One region of the Pseudomonas sp. VMV1 genome, then DNA from elsewhere that is predicted to be linked to it. Evidence: predicted binding sites of a transcription regulator. Region 1 holds the regulator's gene; each other region holds the start of a gene.

Evidence for each region. The regulator sigma-54, encoded in region 1, starts transcription at its own class of promoters, with help from an activator protein. The targets are predictions, from matches to a motif close to ANTGGCATNNANNTTGCTNT.
Region 2: ACUCV0_RS08325 (circularly permuted type 2 ATP-grasp protein) is a predicted target of sigma-54. The motif match lies at 1,952-1,971, and genes of this name have one in related genera.
Region 3: ACUCV0_RS07380 (flagellar basal body rod protein FlgF) is a predicted target of sigma-54. The motif match lies at 1,126-1,145, and genes of this name have one in related genera.
Region 4: glnA (glutamate--ammonia ligase) is a predicted target of sigma-54. The motif match lies at 1,987-2,006, and genes of this name have one in related genera.

What each region holds. Positions count from the first base shown of each region.
Region 1 is NZ_JBXGSE010000001.1:262,507-265,799, reverse strand. Features, by position in the region: gene lptA (lipopolysaccharide transport periplasmic protein LptA) at 1-470, shown strand, start outside; gene lptB (LPS export ABC transporter ATP-binding protein) at 467-1,195, shown strand; gene ACUCV0_RS01175 (RNA polymerase factor sigma-54) at 1,298-2,797, shown strand; gene hpf (ribosome hibernation-promoting factor, HPF/YfiA family) at 2,887-3,195, shown strand; gene ptsN (PTS IIA-like nitrogen regulatory protein PtsN) at 3,214-3,293, shown strand, end outside.
Region 2 is NZ_JBXGSE010000002.1:589,698-592,990, reverse strand. Features, by position in the region: gene ACUCV0_RS08330 (alpha-E domain-containing protein) at 1-450, opposite strand, end outside; gene ACUCV0_RS08325 (circularly permuted type 2 ATP-grasp protein) at 513-1,922, opposite strand; gene ACUCV0_RS08320 (ribonuclease E inhibitor RraB) at 2,180-2,521, opposite strand; gene speE (polyamine aminopropyltransferase) at 2,624-3,293, opposite strand, start outside.
Region 3 is NZ_JBXGSE010000002.1:395,588-398,880, forward strand. Features, by position in the region: gene flgE (flagellar hook protein FlgE) at 1-1,051, shown strand, start outside; gene ACUCV0_RS07380 (flagellar basal body rod protein FlgF) at 1,201-1,941, shown strand; gene flgG (flagellar basal-body rod protein FlgG) at 1,988-2,773, shown strand; gene flgH (flagellar basal body L-ring protein FlgH) at 2,800-3,293, shown strand, end outside.
Region 4 is NZ_JBXGSE010000003.1:850,142-853,434, forward strand. Features, by position in the region: gene ACUCV0_RS13995 (DUF4124 domain-containing protein) at 1-271, opposite strand, end outside; gene glnA (glutamate--ammonia ligase) at 430-1,836, opposite strand; gene thiI (tRNA uracil 4-sulfurtransferase ThiI) at 2,222-3,293, shown strand, end outside.

The sequences.
Region 1 (3,293 bases):
TGCCGACCGATCGCACCCAGCCGATCCGCGTGCAGGCCGACAGCGCCGAGCTCGATGACAAGCAGGGCGTGGCCGTGTATCGCGGAGACGTGGTCATCACCCAGGGCAGCATGAAGATCACCGGCAATACCGTGACCTTGACCCAGGACAACCAGGGCAATATCAAGGTCGCCACCGCAGTGGGCAAACCGGCCTACTACGAGCAGAAACCCTCGGCGGACAAGGACATCGTCAAGGCCTATGGCCTGACCATCCAATACTTCGCCCAGGAAAACCGCATCATCCTGATCGACCAGGCCAAGGTGGTCCAACAGGGCAACACCTTCGAAGGCGAGAAGATCGTCTACGACACCCAGCGCCAGATCGTCAATGCGGGACGGGCCAACGGCAGCAAGGTCACCACGCCGCGGCCGCGGATCGACATGGTCATCCAGCCCAAGGATCAGCAGCAGTCGGGGCAGAAACAATGACGGTCACGCTCAAAGCCCAGCATCTGGCCAAGAGCTACAAGGGTCGTCAGGTCGTTCGTGATGTCAGCGTCAGCATCGACAGCGGCCAGATCGTCGGCCTGCTCGGCCCGAACGGCGCCGGCAAGACCACCTGCTTCTACATGATCGTCGGCCTGGTCAAGGCGGATCAGGGTCGCGTGCTGATCGACGACCAGGATGTCACCGCGCTGCCCATGCATGGCCGCGCCCGTGCCGGGATCGGCTATCTGCCCCAGGAAGCCTCGATCTTTCGCAAGCTGACCGTGGCCGACAACATCCTTGGCATCCTGGAAACCCGCAAGGACCTGGACAAGGCCGGACGACTGCGCGAGCTGGAAAGCCTGCTGCAGGAATTCCACATCACCCACATCCGCGACAACCGGGGCATGAGCCTGTCTGGCGGTGAAAGACGCCGTGTCGAGATCGCCCGCGCCCTCGCCACCGCGCCCAAGTTCATCCTGCTTGACGAACCCTTCGCGGGCGTGGACCCCATCTCGGTGGGCGATATCAAGCAGATCATCCGCCACCTCAAGGCCAAGGGCATCGGTGTGCTCATCACCGATCACAACGTGCGGGAAACCCTGACCATCTGCGAAACGGCCTATATCGTCAATGACGGCCAGCTCATCGCCGAAGGCACCGCCGAAGAAGTCCTTGCCAACGACCTGGTGAAGGAAGTCTATCTGGGCCACGAATTCCGCCTCTAGGCAAACCCGGGGAAACAAGGCATATAATTTGCTAACGCTCGCAGGGTTCGCGAGGTTCGGTGGCGCTGTTCGCGTCGGTAGACAAGGTGTATTTCCGCAGCCATGAAACCATCGCTAGTCCTCAAGATGGGCCAGCAGCTGACGATGACGCCGCAGCTGCAACAAGCCATACGTCTGCTCCAGCTCTCGACGCTCGATTTGCAGCAGGAAATCCAGGAAGCCCTGGAATCCAATCCGATGCTGGAACGCCAGGAAGACGGGGAAGACTTCGACCAGAGCGAAGCCTCGGGCGAAAGCGACGAGCACGCGAACTCCGGCAACATGGAAACCACCTTCAAGGAAACCTCGGTCGCCACCAACGAGCTGGCCGACGAATCCGAGTGGAGCGAGCGCATCCCCAGCGACAGCGAGCTGCCGGTCGACACGGCCTGGGAAGACATCTACCAGACCAGCGCCAGCAGCCTGCCCAGCAGTGACGACGACGAGTGGGACTTCACCACTCGCACCTCGGCGGGCGAGAGCCTGCAGACGCATCTGCTCTGGCAGCTCAACCTGGCACCCATGTCGGACCTCGATCGGCTGATCGCGCTGGCCATCATCGATGGCATCGATACCGACGGTTACCTGCAGGAAAGCCTCGAAGACATCCATGCCTCGCTCGACCCGGACCTGGAAGTCGATCTCGACGAAGTCGAGGTGGTGCTCCGACGGGTCCAGCAATTCGAGCCCGCCGGCGTCGCCGCTCGCAATCTGCGCGAATGCCTGCTGATCCAGCTGGCGCAACTGCCGGCCACCCTCCCCTTGCTCGGCGAGGCCAAGCGCCTGGTCGGTGACTACCTGGATCTGCTCGGCAGCCGCGACTACGCGCAGCTGATGCGGCGCATGAAGATCAAGGAAGAGGAACTCAAGCCGATCATCGAGCTGATCCAGACGCTGCATCCGCGGCCTGGCTCCCAGATCGAGTCCGGCGAAGCCGAATACGTGGTACCGGACGTCATCGTGCGCAAGCACAACGAGCGCTGGCTGGTGGAGCTCAATCAGGAATCCATGCCGCGCCTACGGGTGAATCCCCAGTATGCGGGCTTCGTCAAACGCGCCGACAGCAGCGCCGACAATACCTACATGCGCAATCAGCTGCAGGAAGCGCGCTGGTTCATCAAGAGCCTGCAGAGCCGCAACGAGACCCTGATGAAGGTGGCGACCCAGATCGTCGAGCACCAGCGGGGTTTTCTCGAATACGGCGAAGAGGCCATGAAGCCGTTGGTCCTGCACGACATCGCCGAGGCGGTGGGCATGCACGAGTCGACCATCTCCCGGGTGACCACCCAGAAGTTCATGCACACCCCGCGTGGCATCTACGAACTCAAGTATTTCTTCTCCAGTCACGTCAGCACCGCCGAAGGGGGCGAATGCTCCTCCACCGCGATCCGCGCGATCATCAAGAAATTGGTGGCGGCGGAAAACGCGAAAAAGCCGTTGAGTGACAGCAAGATCGCTGGTTTACTGGAATCGCAAGGTATACAAGTCGCTCGTCGCACGGTGGCTAAGTATCGGGAATCCCTGGGTATCGCTCCGTCCAGCGAACGCAAGCGTCTCCTCTGACGCGTCCTGATGTGACCGTGCCTCGATCGACCCGTGTCATGTCGGCGAGCAGCTTCGCCGATCGCAGCCCGGCAATAAGGAGAAGCGGTATGCAAGTCAACATCAGTGGCCATCAGCTTGAAGTGACAGAAGCCCTGCGTGACTACATCGGCGAGAAACTCGCCCGCCTCGAACGGCACTTCGACCGTATTACCAACGTCCAGGTCATTCTGGAAGTGGACAAGCTCAAGCAGAAAGCCGAAGCCACCCTGCACGTCGCTGGCGCCGCGGTGGTCGCCAACGCCGAGCATGATGACATGTATGCCGCCATTGATCTCCTGGCCGACAAGCTCGACCGCCAACTGATTAAACACAAGGAAAAATCGATCGAACGCCAGCAGGGCGTCGGCGTCCGCTGAGGTTTCGATCGCCGCTTTATGATCAGACTCGAAAATATTCTGACCCCCGGCCGCACCCAGACGGGTGCGCCGGGTGGCAGCAAAGCCGCCGTACTGGA
Region 2 (3,293 bases), on a different contig from region 1:
GGTGGCCCCACGGAACAGGTGGGACCGCTCCTTGACCCATTCGCAGAAGCGGCTGATGCCGAAGCGGATCAGGCCGGTGACGGCGATCTCGCGCATCTCCAGCCAGGTAGCGTTGACGTTCTCCCACATGTCGGCGGTGATGCGCCCACGCACTGCGTGAGCATTGCTGCGCGCGGCCTGCAGACAGCAATAGATGCTGCCGGGATTGCGCTCGTCCAGGGCGAAGAAGTGCAGCAGGCGCTCGGGGTGCAGGGCCCCGTGCTTTTCCCGGTAGTCATCCAGGGTGCCGGTGATGAGCAGTGGCATGGCCAATTCATCCAGGCCTCCGCCCTGCCCGCTCTGCGGCATCATCGACAGCGAATAGCTCACGTCCAGCATCCGCGCGAGATTCTCGGCGCGCTCAAGGTTGCGGGACATCCAGTACAGATCGGCAGCGGTACGACTCAACATGGTGGGGTCGCCTTTCAAAGGTCCTTGCGGGGCCGCCGTGGCGGCCACTGTTCTGTGGCGATCTAGTCCTGGACCACCCAGGTGTCCTTGGTGCCGCCGCCTTGGGAGGAATTCACCACCAGCGAGCCTTCCCGCAGCGCGACCCGGGTCAGGCCGCCGGGCACCAGACGCGTCTTGCGCCCGGACAGCACGAAGGGCCGCAGGTCGATGTGCCGCGGCGCGATGCCGCTTTCGACGAAGGTCGGACAGGTGGACAGCGACAGGGTCGGTTGGGCGATGTAGGCGCTGGGATTGGCCTTGAGCCGCGCGCGAAAGGCTTCGATCTCCATGCTGCTGGCGGCGGGACCGACCAGCATGCCGTAGCCGCCGGAGCCATGGACTTCCTTGACGACCAGCTCGGGCAGATTGGCCAGCACATGGGACAGCTCGTCCGGCTTGCGGCACTGCCAGGTGGGCACGTTGTAGAGGATGGGTTCCTCACTGAGATAGAAGCGGATCATCTCCGGCACATAGGGATAGATCGACTTGTCGTCAGCGACCCCGGTGCCGATGGCATTGGCCAGGATGACGTTACCGGCGCGATAGGCGGCCAGCAGGCCCGGCACGCCGAGCATGGAGTCCGGATTGAAGGCCAGGGGATCAAGGAAGGCATCGTCGAGACGTCGGTAGATGACATCGACCTTTCGGAAGCCCGACGTGGTACGCATGAACACCTGTTCGTCGCGCACCAGCAAGTCGGCCCCCTCCACCAGTTCCACGCCCATCTCACGAGCCAGGAAGGCATGTTCGAAGTAGGCGCTGTTGAAACGGCCTGGTGTGAGGACCACCACCGTGGGGTTATTGACCGGGGTGGAGCTGCGCAAGGTATCGAGCAGGATGTTCGGATAGTGGTCGATGGGCGCGATGCGCTCCAGGGTGAACAGCTCGGGAAACAACCGCATCATCATCTTGCGGTTTTCGAGCATGTAGGACACCCCGCTCGGAGTACGCAGGTTGTCTTCCAGTACGTAGTAGGCACCATCGCCGTCGCGGACCAGATCGACACCGGCGATATGGGCATAGATGCCGTTGGGCAGATCCAGCCCCTGCATGGCCAGCTGGTACTGGTCGTTGGCCAGCACCTGCTCGGCCGGAATGACCCCGGCCTTGATGATGCGCTGGTCATGATAGAGGTCATGGAGAAACATGTTCAGCGCCTGGACCCGCTGAATGCAGCCTCGCTCGATGATCTGCCACTCGCTGGCGGGAATCGCCCGCGGCAGGGCGTCGAAGGGAATCAGACGTTCCGTGCCCTGCTCGTCCCCATAGAGGGTGAAGGTGATACCCGCGCGATGGAACAGCAGGTCGGCTTCGCGGCGGCGCTGGGCCAGGAGTTCAGGGGGTGTTTCCTTCAGCCACTGGGCATAGCGACCATAGTGCGGTCGGCATTGCGCCTGGACGTCGTACATCTCGTTATACAGTTGGCGGCTCATGCCGATCTCCTTGTCACCCACGGTGCAGCGTCGCAAGCCGCGTGCCACCGTAAGGGCCCTCAAGATCAGGCCCTCGCGTAGCTGCGAGGCGCGCGGTGCACCAAAGCCAGGCACGTAAGCGTGCGCATGCACCGCAACGTTTCCGTCATGAGCCTAAGACGGTGCGCCAAGCGGAAAGTGCGATGATTGAGGGGCGCGACGGTTACCGAAGATGAGACGGGCATCCCGTCCGGGATGCCGCCTCGCAACGCGTGGGATCAGGCGGGGCTGCGGTTGACTTCCTGGGTGACGCCCCAGCCATCGAGCTGCCCGCCGAGAGGTACCACCACGGCCTCGAGATCGCTTTCGAAATCATCGATGGTGGCGTGGGTAGCGAACATCACCTTGCTGACCTGCAGGTGCCAGCCGCCCTCTTCGTGGGGCACCACCTGGGCGTTAAGGGACTCGCCGTGAAACTGGTCCGCAGCGATGCGGGCCTTGCCTTCATCGGCGAAGATGGCGAAGAAGTCGATGGGATGAAAGCGGGCGAAATCGAAGCCGCCCTCTTTCATCCGCTGCAGCAGGTTCAAGCTCACATCATCGGCAAACGACAAGGACATAGGACTTCCCTCCTCTGGTTCGGATGATCGTCTCGCTGGCCATCGCTACCGACGCCAGCGAGTCGCGGCTGAGAACTCGAACGGTGCCGCGACCGCCAGGGCTTACGCCTTACCGATGGCCTCCAGCACGTATCGAGGTAGAGCAAAGGCAGCGGCATGCAGCTCCGGGGTGTAATAACGGGTCTGGATGCCTGTATCACTGTAGCGTTGCGCCAGGGTTTCGGCACTCTGCCGACGCAAGGTCGGGTCCTTGCTACCCCAGGCCAGGGTCATGACGCCCCCTATGTAGGTAGGCACCGCCGACAGATAAAAGTGCCAATCGGCGAACAGCCCGGACAGGCGGCTGGCGGTGGTCTTGACCTCGTCCAGCTGCAGGAACGGGGTACCGTTCTGCGCGACCATCACCCCGTTGTCGTTCAGGCAGCGGTGGCAGGCCTCATAGAAATTCTCGGAAAAGAGCACCTCGGCCGGGCCGATGGGGTCGGTGGAATCGGAGATGATGACGTCGTAGCGCTCGGTGGTGTTGGCGACGAAATTCATGCCGTCGTCGATTACCAGATTCAGGCGCGGATCGTCGAAGGCACCCGCCGAATGACCGGGGAAGTATTCCTTGCACATCTCCACCACCGAGCCATCGATCTCGACCATGGTGATGTGCTCGACGCCCTGATGCTTGGCCACTTCACGCAGGATGCCGCCGTCACCGCCGCCGATGATGAGCACCCGCCGCGGGGCCGGATGGGCGAGCAAGGGCACCTGGGTCAGCATCTCG
Region 3 (3,293 bases), on a different contig from region 1:
CGGCGGCTTCTTCGTCATGAACAACAACGGCTCCAACCTCTATTCGCGAGACGGCACCTTCAAGACCGACGCCAATGGCTTCGTGGTCAACAACTCCGGCTACAACCTGCGCGGCTACGCGGCGGACAGCGATGGCAACGTGATCAGCGGCATCGCCACCAACCTGAAGATCGACACCACCAACCAGGCGCCCAAGGCCACGACCAAGGACACCGAGGTGTTGAGTCTCAACTCGTCGGCGACCGTTCCCACCACGGCCACCTTCGACCCCAGCGATGCCACCAGCTTCAACAACTCGACGTCCACCAGCATCTACGACTCCCAGGGCAACGCCCATACCTTGACGTACTACTTCGCCAAGACCGGCACCAACACCTGGAACATGTACAGCCTGGTCGACGGGCGCAACCCGGCCGACCCGACGTCCACCACGCCCCTGAGCAACACCCTGACGTTCGACAGCACCGGCAAGCTCAGCGCCACGGGCGGTACCGGCCTCACCGTCACCAGCACCGGCAAGTTCGCGCTGAACAACTGGGTGCCGGCCACCGTGACCAACGCCTCCACCACGCCCAAGACCTATGGGGCCAACGGCGCGTCCGCCTCCACCACCGGTATCGCCATCGACCTGAGCAGCACCACGCAGACCGCGACCGCCTTCGCGGTGACCAGCAAATCCCAGGATGGCTACACCACCGGCCAACTGTCGGGCCTGTCCATCGATACCGAAGGCAAGCTCTACGCGAGCTTCACCAACAGCCAGTCCAAGGTGATCGGCCAGGTGATCCTGGCCAGTTTCGCCAACAACCAGGGCCTGACCCCGCTGGGCAGCAACACCTTCGCCCAGTCGTCCACCTCCGGCCAGGCGGTGGTGGGGACGCCGGCCTCGGGCACGCTGGGAACCCTGACCTCGGGCTCGCTGGAGGCTTCCAACGTCGATCTCAGTACCCAGCTGGTCAATCTGATCGTGGCCCAGCGTAACTACCAGGCCAACGCCAAGACCATCGAGACGGAAAACACGCTGTCGCAGACCATCATCCAGATCCGCTAACGGTTCTTTGACGGTCGCTGTGAAAAAGCCCTCCTTGCGAGGGCTTTTTCTTTTTAAATCAATGAAATGCTGGAAATGGCACGTGCCTTGCTGAAGAGGTCTGGACAGTTTCAGACCTGTAGCGATATTGATCGCCCTGCGAGGACCCTATGGACCGATTGCTATATCTCGCCATGACCGGCGCCAGCCAGAACACCATGGCCATCCAGGCGCATTCCAACAACCTCGCCAACATCTCCACCAGTGGCTTTCGTCGGGATTTCGAGCAGGCGCGTTCCATGCAGACCTTCGGCGAGAGCTACCCCTCGCGGGTCTATTCCATGAGCGAGCGTCCGGGGACCGACTTCACTCCAGGCACTCTGCAGGAAACCGGTCGGGATCTCGACGTCGCTATCCAGGGCAATGGCTGGATCGCGGTGCAGGGCGCGGATGGCAAGGAGGCCTACGTCCGTACCGGCAGCCTCAAGGTGGACGCTCTGGGCATGCTGCGTACCGGCAACGATTTGCCGGTGCTCGGCAATGGTGGGCCGATCGCCGTACCGCCCAATCAGCAGATCGAGATCGGCCAGGATGGCTCCATCACCGTTCGCGGCGCCGGGGAAAACACCAATGCCCTGGCGGTCATCGATCGCATCAAACTGGTCAATCCGGATCCGAAGAATCTCGAGAAGGGCCTGGACGGGACCATCCGCACCAAGGACGGCAAGCCTGCGGCAGCGGACGCTGGCGTCCAGGTGGTGTCCGGTTTCACTGAGTCGAGCAACGTCAGTGCGGTGGAGGAGATGACCTCGATCCTCTCGCTTTCGAAGCAATTCGAACTGCAGATCAAGATGATGAAATCCGCTGAGGACAACGACGCGTCCATGGCAAAGGTTTTGCAATTCAGCTGATTGAACGCTGTTGACGCCTGATTCCTGGCGCCGAAGGAGAAAAACGATGATTTCCGCCCTCTATGTCGCCAAGACTGGTCTGGCCGCTCAGGACACCAACCTGACGACCATCTCCAACAACCTGGCCAACGTCTCGACGACCGGCTTCAAGCGCGACCGCGCCGAATTCCAGGACCTGCTCTATCAGATCCGTCGCCAGCCCGGTGCGCAGTCCACCCAGGACAGCGAGCTGCCCTCGGGCCTGCAACTGGGTACCGGTGTGCGTATCGTCGGCACCCAGAAAACCTTTACCCAGGGCACCCTGCAAACGACCGAGCAGCCGCTGGACATGGCCATCAACGGCCATGGTTTCTTCCAGGTCCAGATGCCCGATGGCACCGTCAACTACACCCGCGACGGTACCTTCCACCTCAATGCCGACGGCCAGATCGTCACGGCCAATGGCTTTCCGGTGGAGCCCGCCATCACCGTGCCGGCCGATACCCAGACCTTCACCGTCGGCCAGGACGGCACCGTCTCCGTGACCCAGGCCGGCTCCTCGACCGTTACCACCATCGGCACCATCCAGACCGCCCAGTTCGTCAACCCGGGCGGCCTGCAGGCCATGGGCAACAACCTGTTCGCCGAGACCACCAGCAGCGGCGCGCCCCAGGTCGGTACGCCGGGCAACAACGGCCTGGGCACCATCCAGCAGAACACCCTAGAAACCTCCAACGTGAGCACCGTGGAAGAGATGGTGAACATGATCACCACCCAGCGCGCCTACGAGATGAATTCCAAGGTCATCTCCACCGCCGACCAGATGCTCGGCTTCGTCACTCAGAACCTGTAATAGCCACCCCTGCGAGGTAGCGCTCCATGAATCGTCTCTTTGCCGTCGCTCCGCTGTTCGGAGCGCTCGTTCTCGCAGGATGCGTAGCCCCGGCCGCCAAGCCGGACGATCCCTACTATTCCCCCGTATTGCCGCGCACCCCGGTGCCCGCGGCGCAGAACAACGGTGCCATCTTCCAGTCGGGCTTCGAGCAGAATCTCTACACCGATCGCAAGGCCTTCCGCATCGGTGACATCATCACCATCACCCTGCAGGAGAAGACCCAGGCCAGCAAGAACGCCAGCTCCGATATCGCCAAGAACAGCAAGTCGACCCTCGGCCTGACTTCCCTGTTCGGCGCCAAGCCGTCGATCCCCAATCCGCTGGCCGACGGCGACCTCAGCCTGGACGCCGGTTTCTCCGGCAACCGCTCCAACACCGGCAAGTCCACCGCCGCCCAGGGCAACAGCCTGACCGGCTCCCTGACCGTGACCATCGCCGAGGTACTGCCCAACGGCATCCTGGTGGTCCGTGGCGAGAA
Region 4 (3,293 bases), on a different contig from region 1:
TGTTGGCGCGGATGGCCTCATCGTCGGGCACATTGACCTCCAGGCGGTTGAAGGCCGGGCCTGCAGGTGTCGACGGCGTGGGGGCATTGGGGATGGGCGGCGCCGGCCGCGGATTGTCCACGGTATTGGTGGGCGCCACCTGCACGGGCTTGGCATTGGCCGAGGGCTGGTCGCTGAACACCGTGTTGCCTTCGGCATCCACCGACTTGTAGATCGCGGCCTGGGCGGAGCAGGCGAGGCAGAGCAGACAGCAGGCAAGCAGGCGAGGCATGGCAGGATCTCGGCCGGGCGATGGATACCAAGGGTAGCAGGCGCGCCGCGTGCGCCGGTAGGCAACTTGGCGTGCGTGGCGCTGCGTCGGTCGCGACGGCTTTTCGTGGCGCAAAGAAAAGGCCTCCCGAGGGAGGCCTTTCGCTTACCGCAGCGGGATCAGACGCTGTAGTACAGATCGTATTCCAGCGGGTGCACGAAGGTACGCACCTTGATCTCTTCCTCGGACTTCAGCTCGATGTAGGCATCGATGAACTCGTCGGTGAAGACGCCGCCCTTGGTCAGGAACGCACGACCGGCGTCCAGGGCTTCCAGGGCTTCCTTCAGGCTGCCGCAGACCTGCGGGATCTTCTTGCCTTCTTCCGGCGGCAGATCGTACAGGTTCTTGTCGGCGGCATCGCCGGGGTGGATCTTGTTCTGGATACCATCCAGGCCGGCCATCAGCAGGGCGGCGAAGCACAGGTAGGGGTTGGCAGCCGGATCCGGGAAGCGGGCTTCGATGCGGCGGGCTTTCGGGCTCGACACATAGGGGATACGGATGGAGGCGGAACGGTTACGGGCCGAGTAGGCCAGCATGACCGGTGCTTCGAAGCCGGGCACCAGACGCTTGTAGCTGTTGGTGGACGGGTTGGTGAAGCCGTTCAGCGCCTTGCCGTGCTTGATGATGCCGCCGATGAAGTACAGGGCGGTGTCGGACAGGCCGGCATAGCCTTCGCCAGCGAAGGTGTTCTTGCCATCCTTGGAGATGGACATGTGCACGTGCATGCCGGAGCCGTTGTCGCCGTACAGGGGCTTGGGCATGAAGGTGGCGGTCTTGCCGTAGGCATCGGCCACGTTGTGCACGACGTACTTCAGGGTCTGGGTCTCGTCGGCCTTCTTGACCAGGGTGTTGAACTGCACACCGATCTCGTTCTGGCCAGCGGTCGCCACTTCGTGGTGGTGAACTTCCACGACCAGGCCCATCTCTTCCAGGGCGTTGCACATGGCGGTACGGATTTCGTGGTCATGGTCGACCGGCGGCAGGGGGAAGTAGCCGCCCTTGACGCCCGGGCGGTGGCCCTTGTTGCCGGACTCGAAGTCGGCGTCGGTGTTCCAGGAGGCCTGCTCGGAGAAGATCTTGAACATGGAGCCGGAGATGTCCGACTTGAACTTCACTTCGTCGAAGATGAAGAACTCGGGCTCCGGGCCGACGAACACGGTGTCGCCGATGCCGGTGGACTTCAGGTACTCCTCGGCAGCACGGGCGATACCACGGGGGTCGCGCTCGTAGGGCTGCATGGTGGAGGGTTCGATGATGTCGCAGACCAGGATCAGGGTCGGCTCTTCGGTGAAGGGATCCAGAACGGCGGTGCTGTCGTCGGGCAGCAGGATCATGTCGGAGGCTTCGATGCCTTTCCAGCCGGCGATGGAGGAGCCGTCGAACATCTTGCCGTGGGCGAAGAAGTCTTCGTCCAGCGCGTCACGCGCCGGCATGGTGACGTGTTGCTGCTTGCCTTTGGTGTCGGTGAAGCGCAGGTCTACCCACTTCACGTCGTTTTCTTTGATCAGTTGAACAGCCTTCGACATGGTTTCCTCCAGAGGAATTTCAGCCGGGAGCGGTTGGCGGTACTCCCGGTATCAGCTGTGCCCTTGAGGGGCGCTCCCGTATTGCCTGGTCCATGACCGGCGTTCCACGAAAAGCGCCCTATGCTGGCCCAGGGGCGGCTGCCTCACAAGAGAGCAAGTTGTATGCCAGTGCCCCCAAATGGGCTGGAGGGCCTTCCTGGCGCCTCCCATGCCGTTTTCAGGCCAGTCGAGGCCGTATCATTGCACCAAAATAGTGCATCTAAATCCGTCCCTGCACTCAAATGGCGCCAGAGGTGATTTTGTCGGTTGAATTCGAGTGCTCGATGGTTTTCAGGTATGATATTCGCCCTTTTCTTTCGCGTTACCCGCCCCCCGTTTCCCGCTCATGAAGCTCATCATCAAGGTCTTTCCGGAAATCACCATCAAGAGTCGCCCGGTGCGCAAGAATTTCATTCGCCAGCTGGTGAAGAACATTCGTGTCGTGCTGCGCGATCTGGATCCGGATGTCCGCGTGGAGGGGGTCTGGGACAACATCTCGCTCGAGACCGCGATCAGCGAGCCACGGGTGCTGGCGGACATGAAGCAGCGCCTGGCCTGCACCCCTGGCATCGGCCAGTTCCTCGAGGTGCACGAGTATCCGCTGGGTGACTTCGAGACCATCCTTTCGCTGTGCGAGCGCCACTTCGGTGAGCGGGTACGCGGCAAGGTGTTCTCGGTACGCTGCAAGCGCGCCGGTCGACACGACTTTTCCTCGATGGACGTGGAGCGTTATGTCGGCGGCGGCCTGCGCGAGCGCTGCGGCGGCGCCGGCATCGCCCTGAAGAATCCCGAGGTGAACGTCCGCCTGGAGATTCGCGACCAGCAGCTGTTCATCATCGACGAGCATCACGAAGGCCTGGGCGGTTATCCGCTGGGCGCCCTGGAGCAGGTGCTGGTGCTGATGTCCGGCGGCTTCGACTCCACCGTGGCCGCCTACCAGATGATGAGACGCGGGATGGTCAGCCATTTCTGCTTCTTCAATCTCGGCGGGCGGGCCCACGAGCTGGGCGTGATGGAAGTGGCCCACTATCTCTGGGAGAAATACGGGCGCTCCCAGCGGGTGCTGTTCATCAGCGTGCCCTTCGAGGAAGTGGTGGGGCAGATCCTCACCCAGTGCGACGACAGCCACATGGGCGTGATCCTCAAGCGCATGATGCTGCGTGCGGCCAGTCGCATCGCCGAGCAGCTGCAGATCGAGGCGCTGGTGACCGGCGAAGCCGTCTCCCAGGTCTCCAGCCAGACCCTGACCAACCTGGCGGTGATCGACAAGGCCACCGATACCCTGGTGTTGCGTCCGCTGCTGGCCAGCCACAAGCAGGACATCATCGATACCGCCCAGCGCATCGGCACCGCCGACTTCGCCAAGCACATGCCCGAGTACTGCGGCATCATCTCGGTGAATCCCACCACCAAGGCCA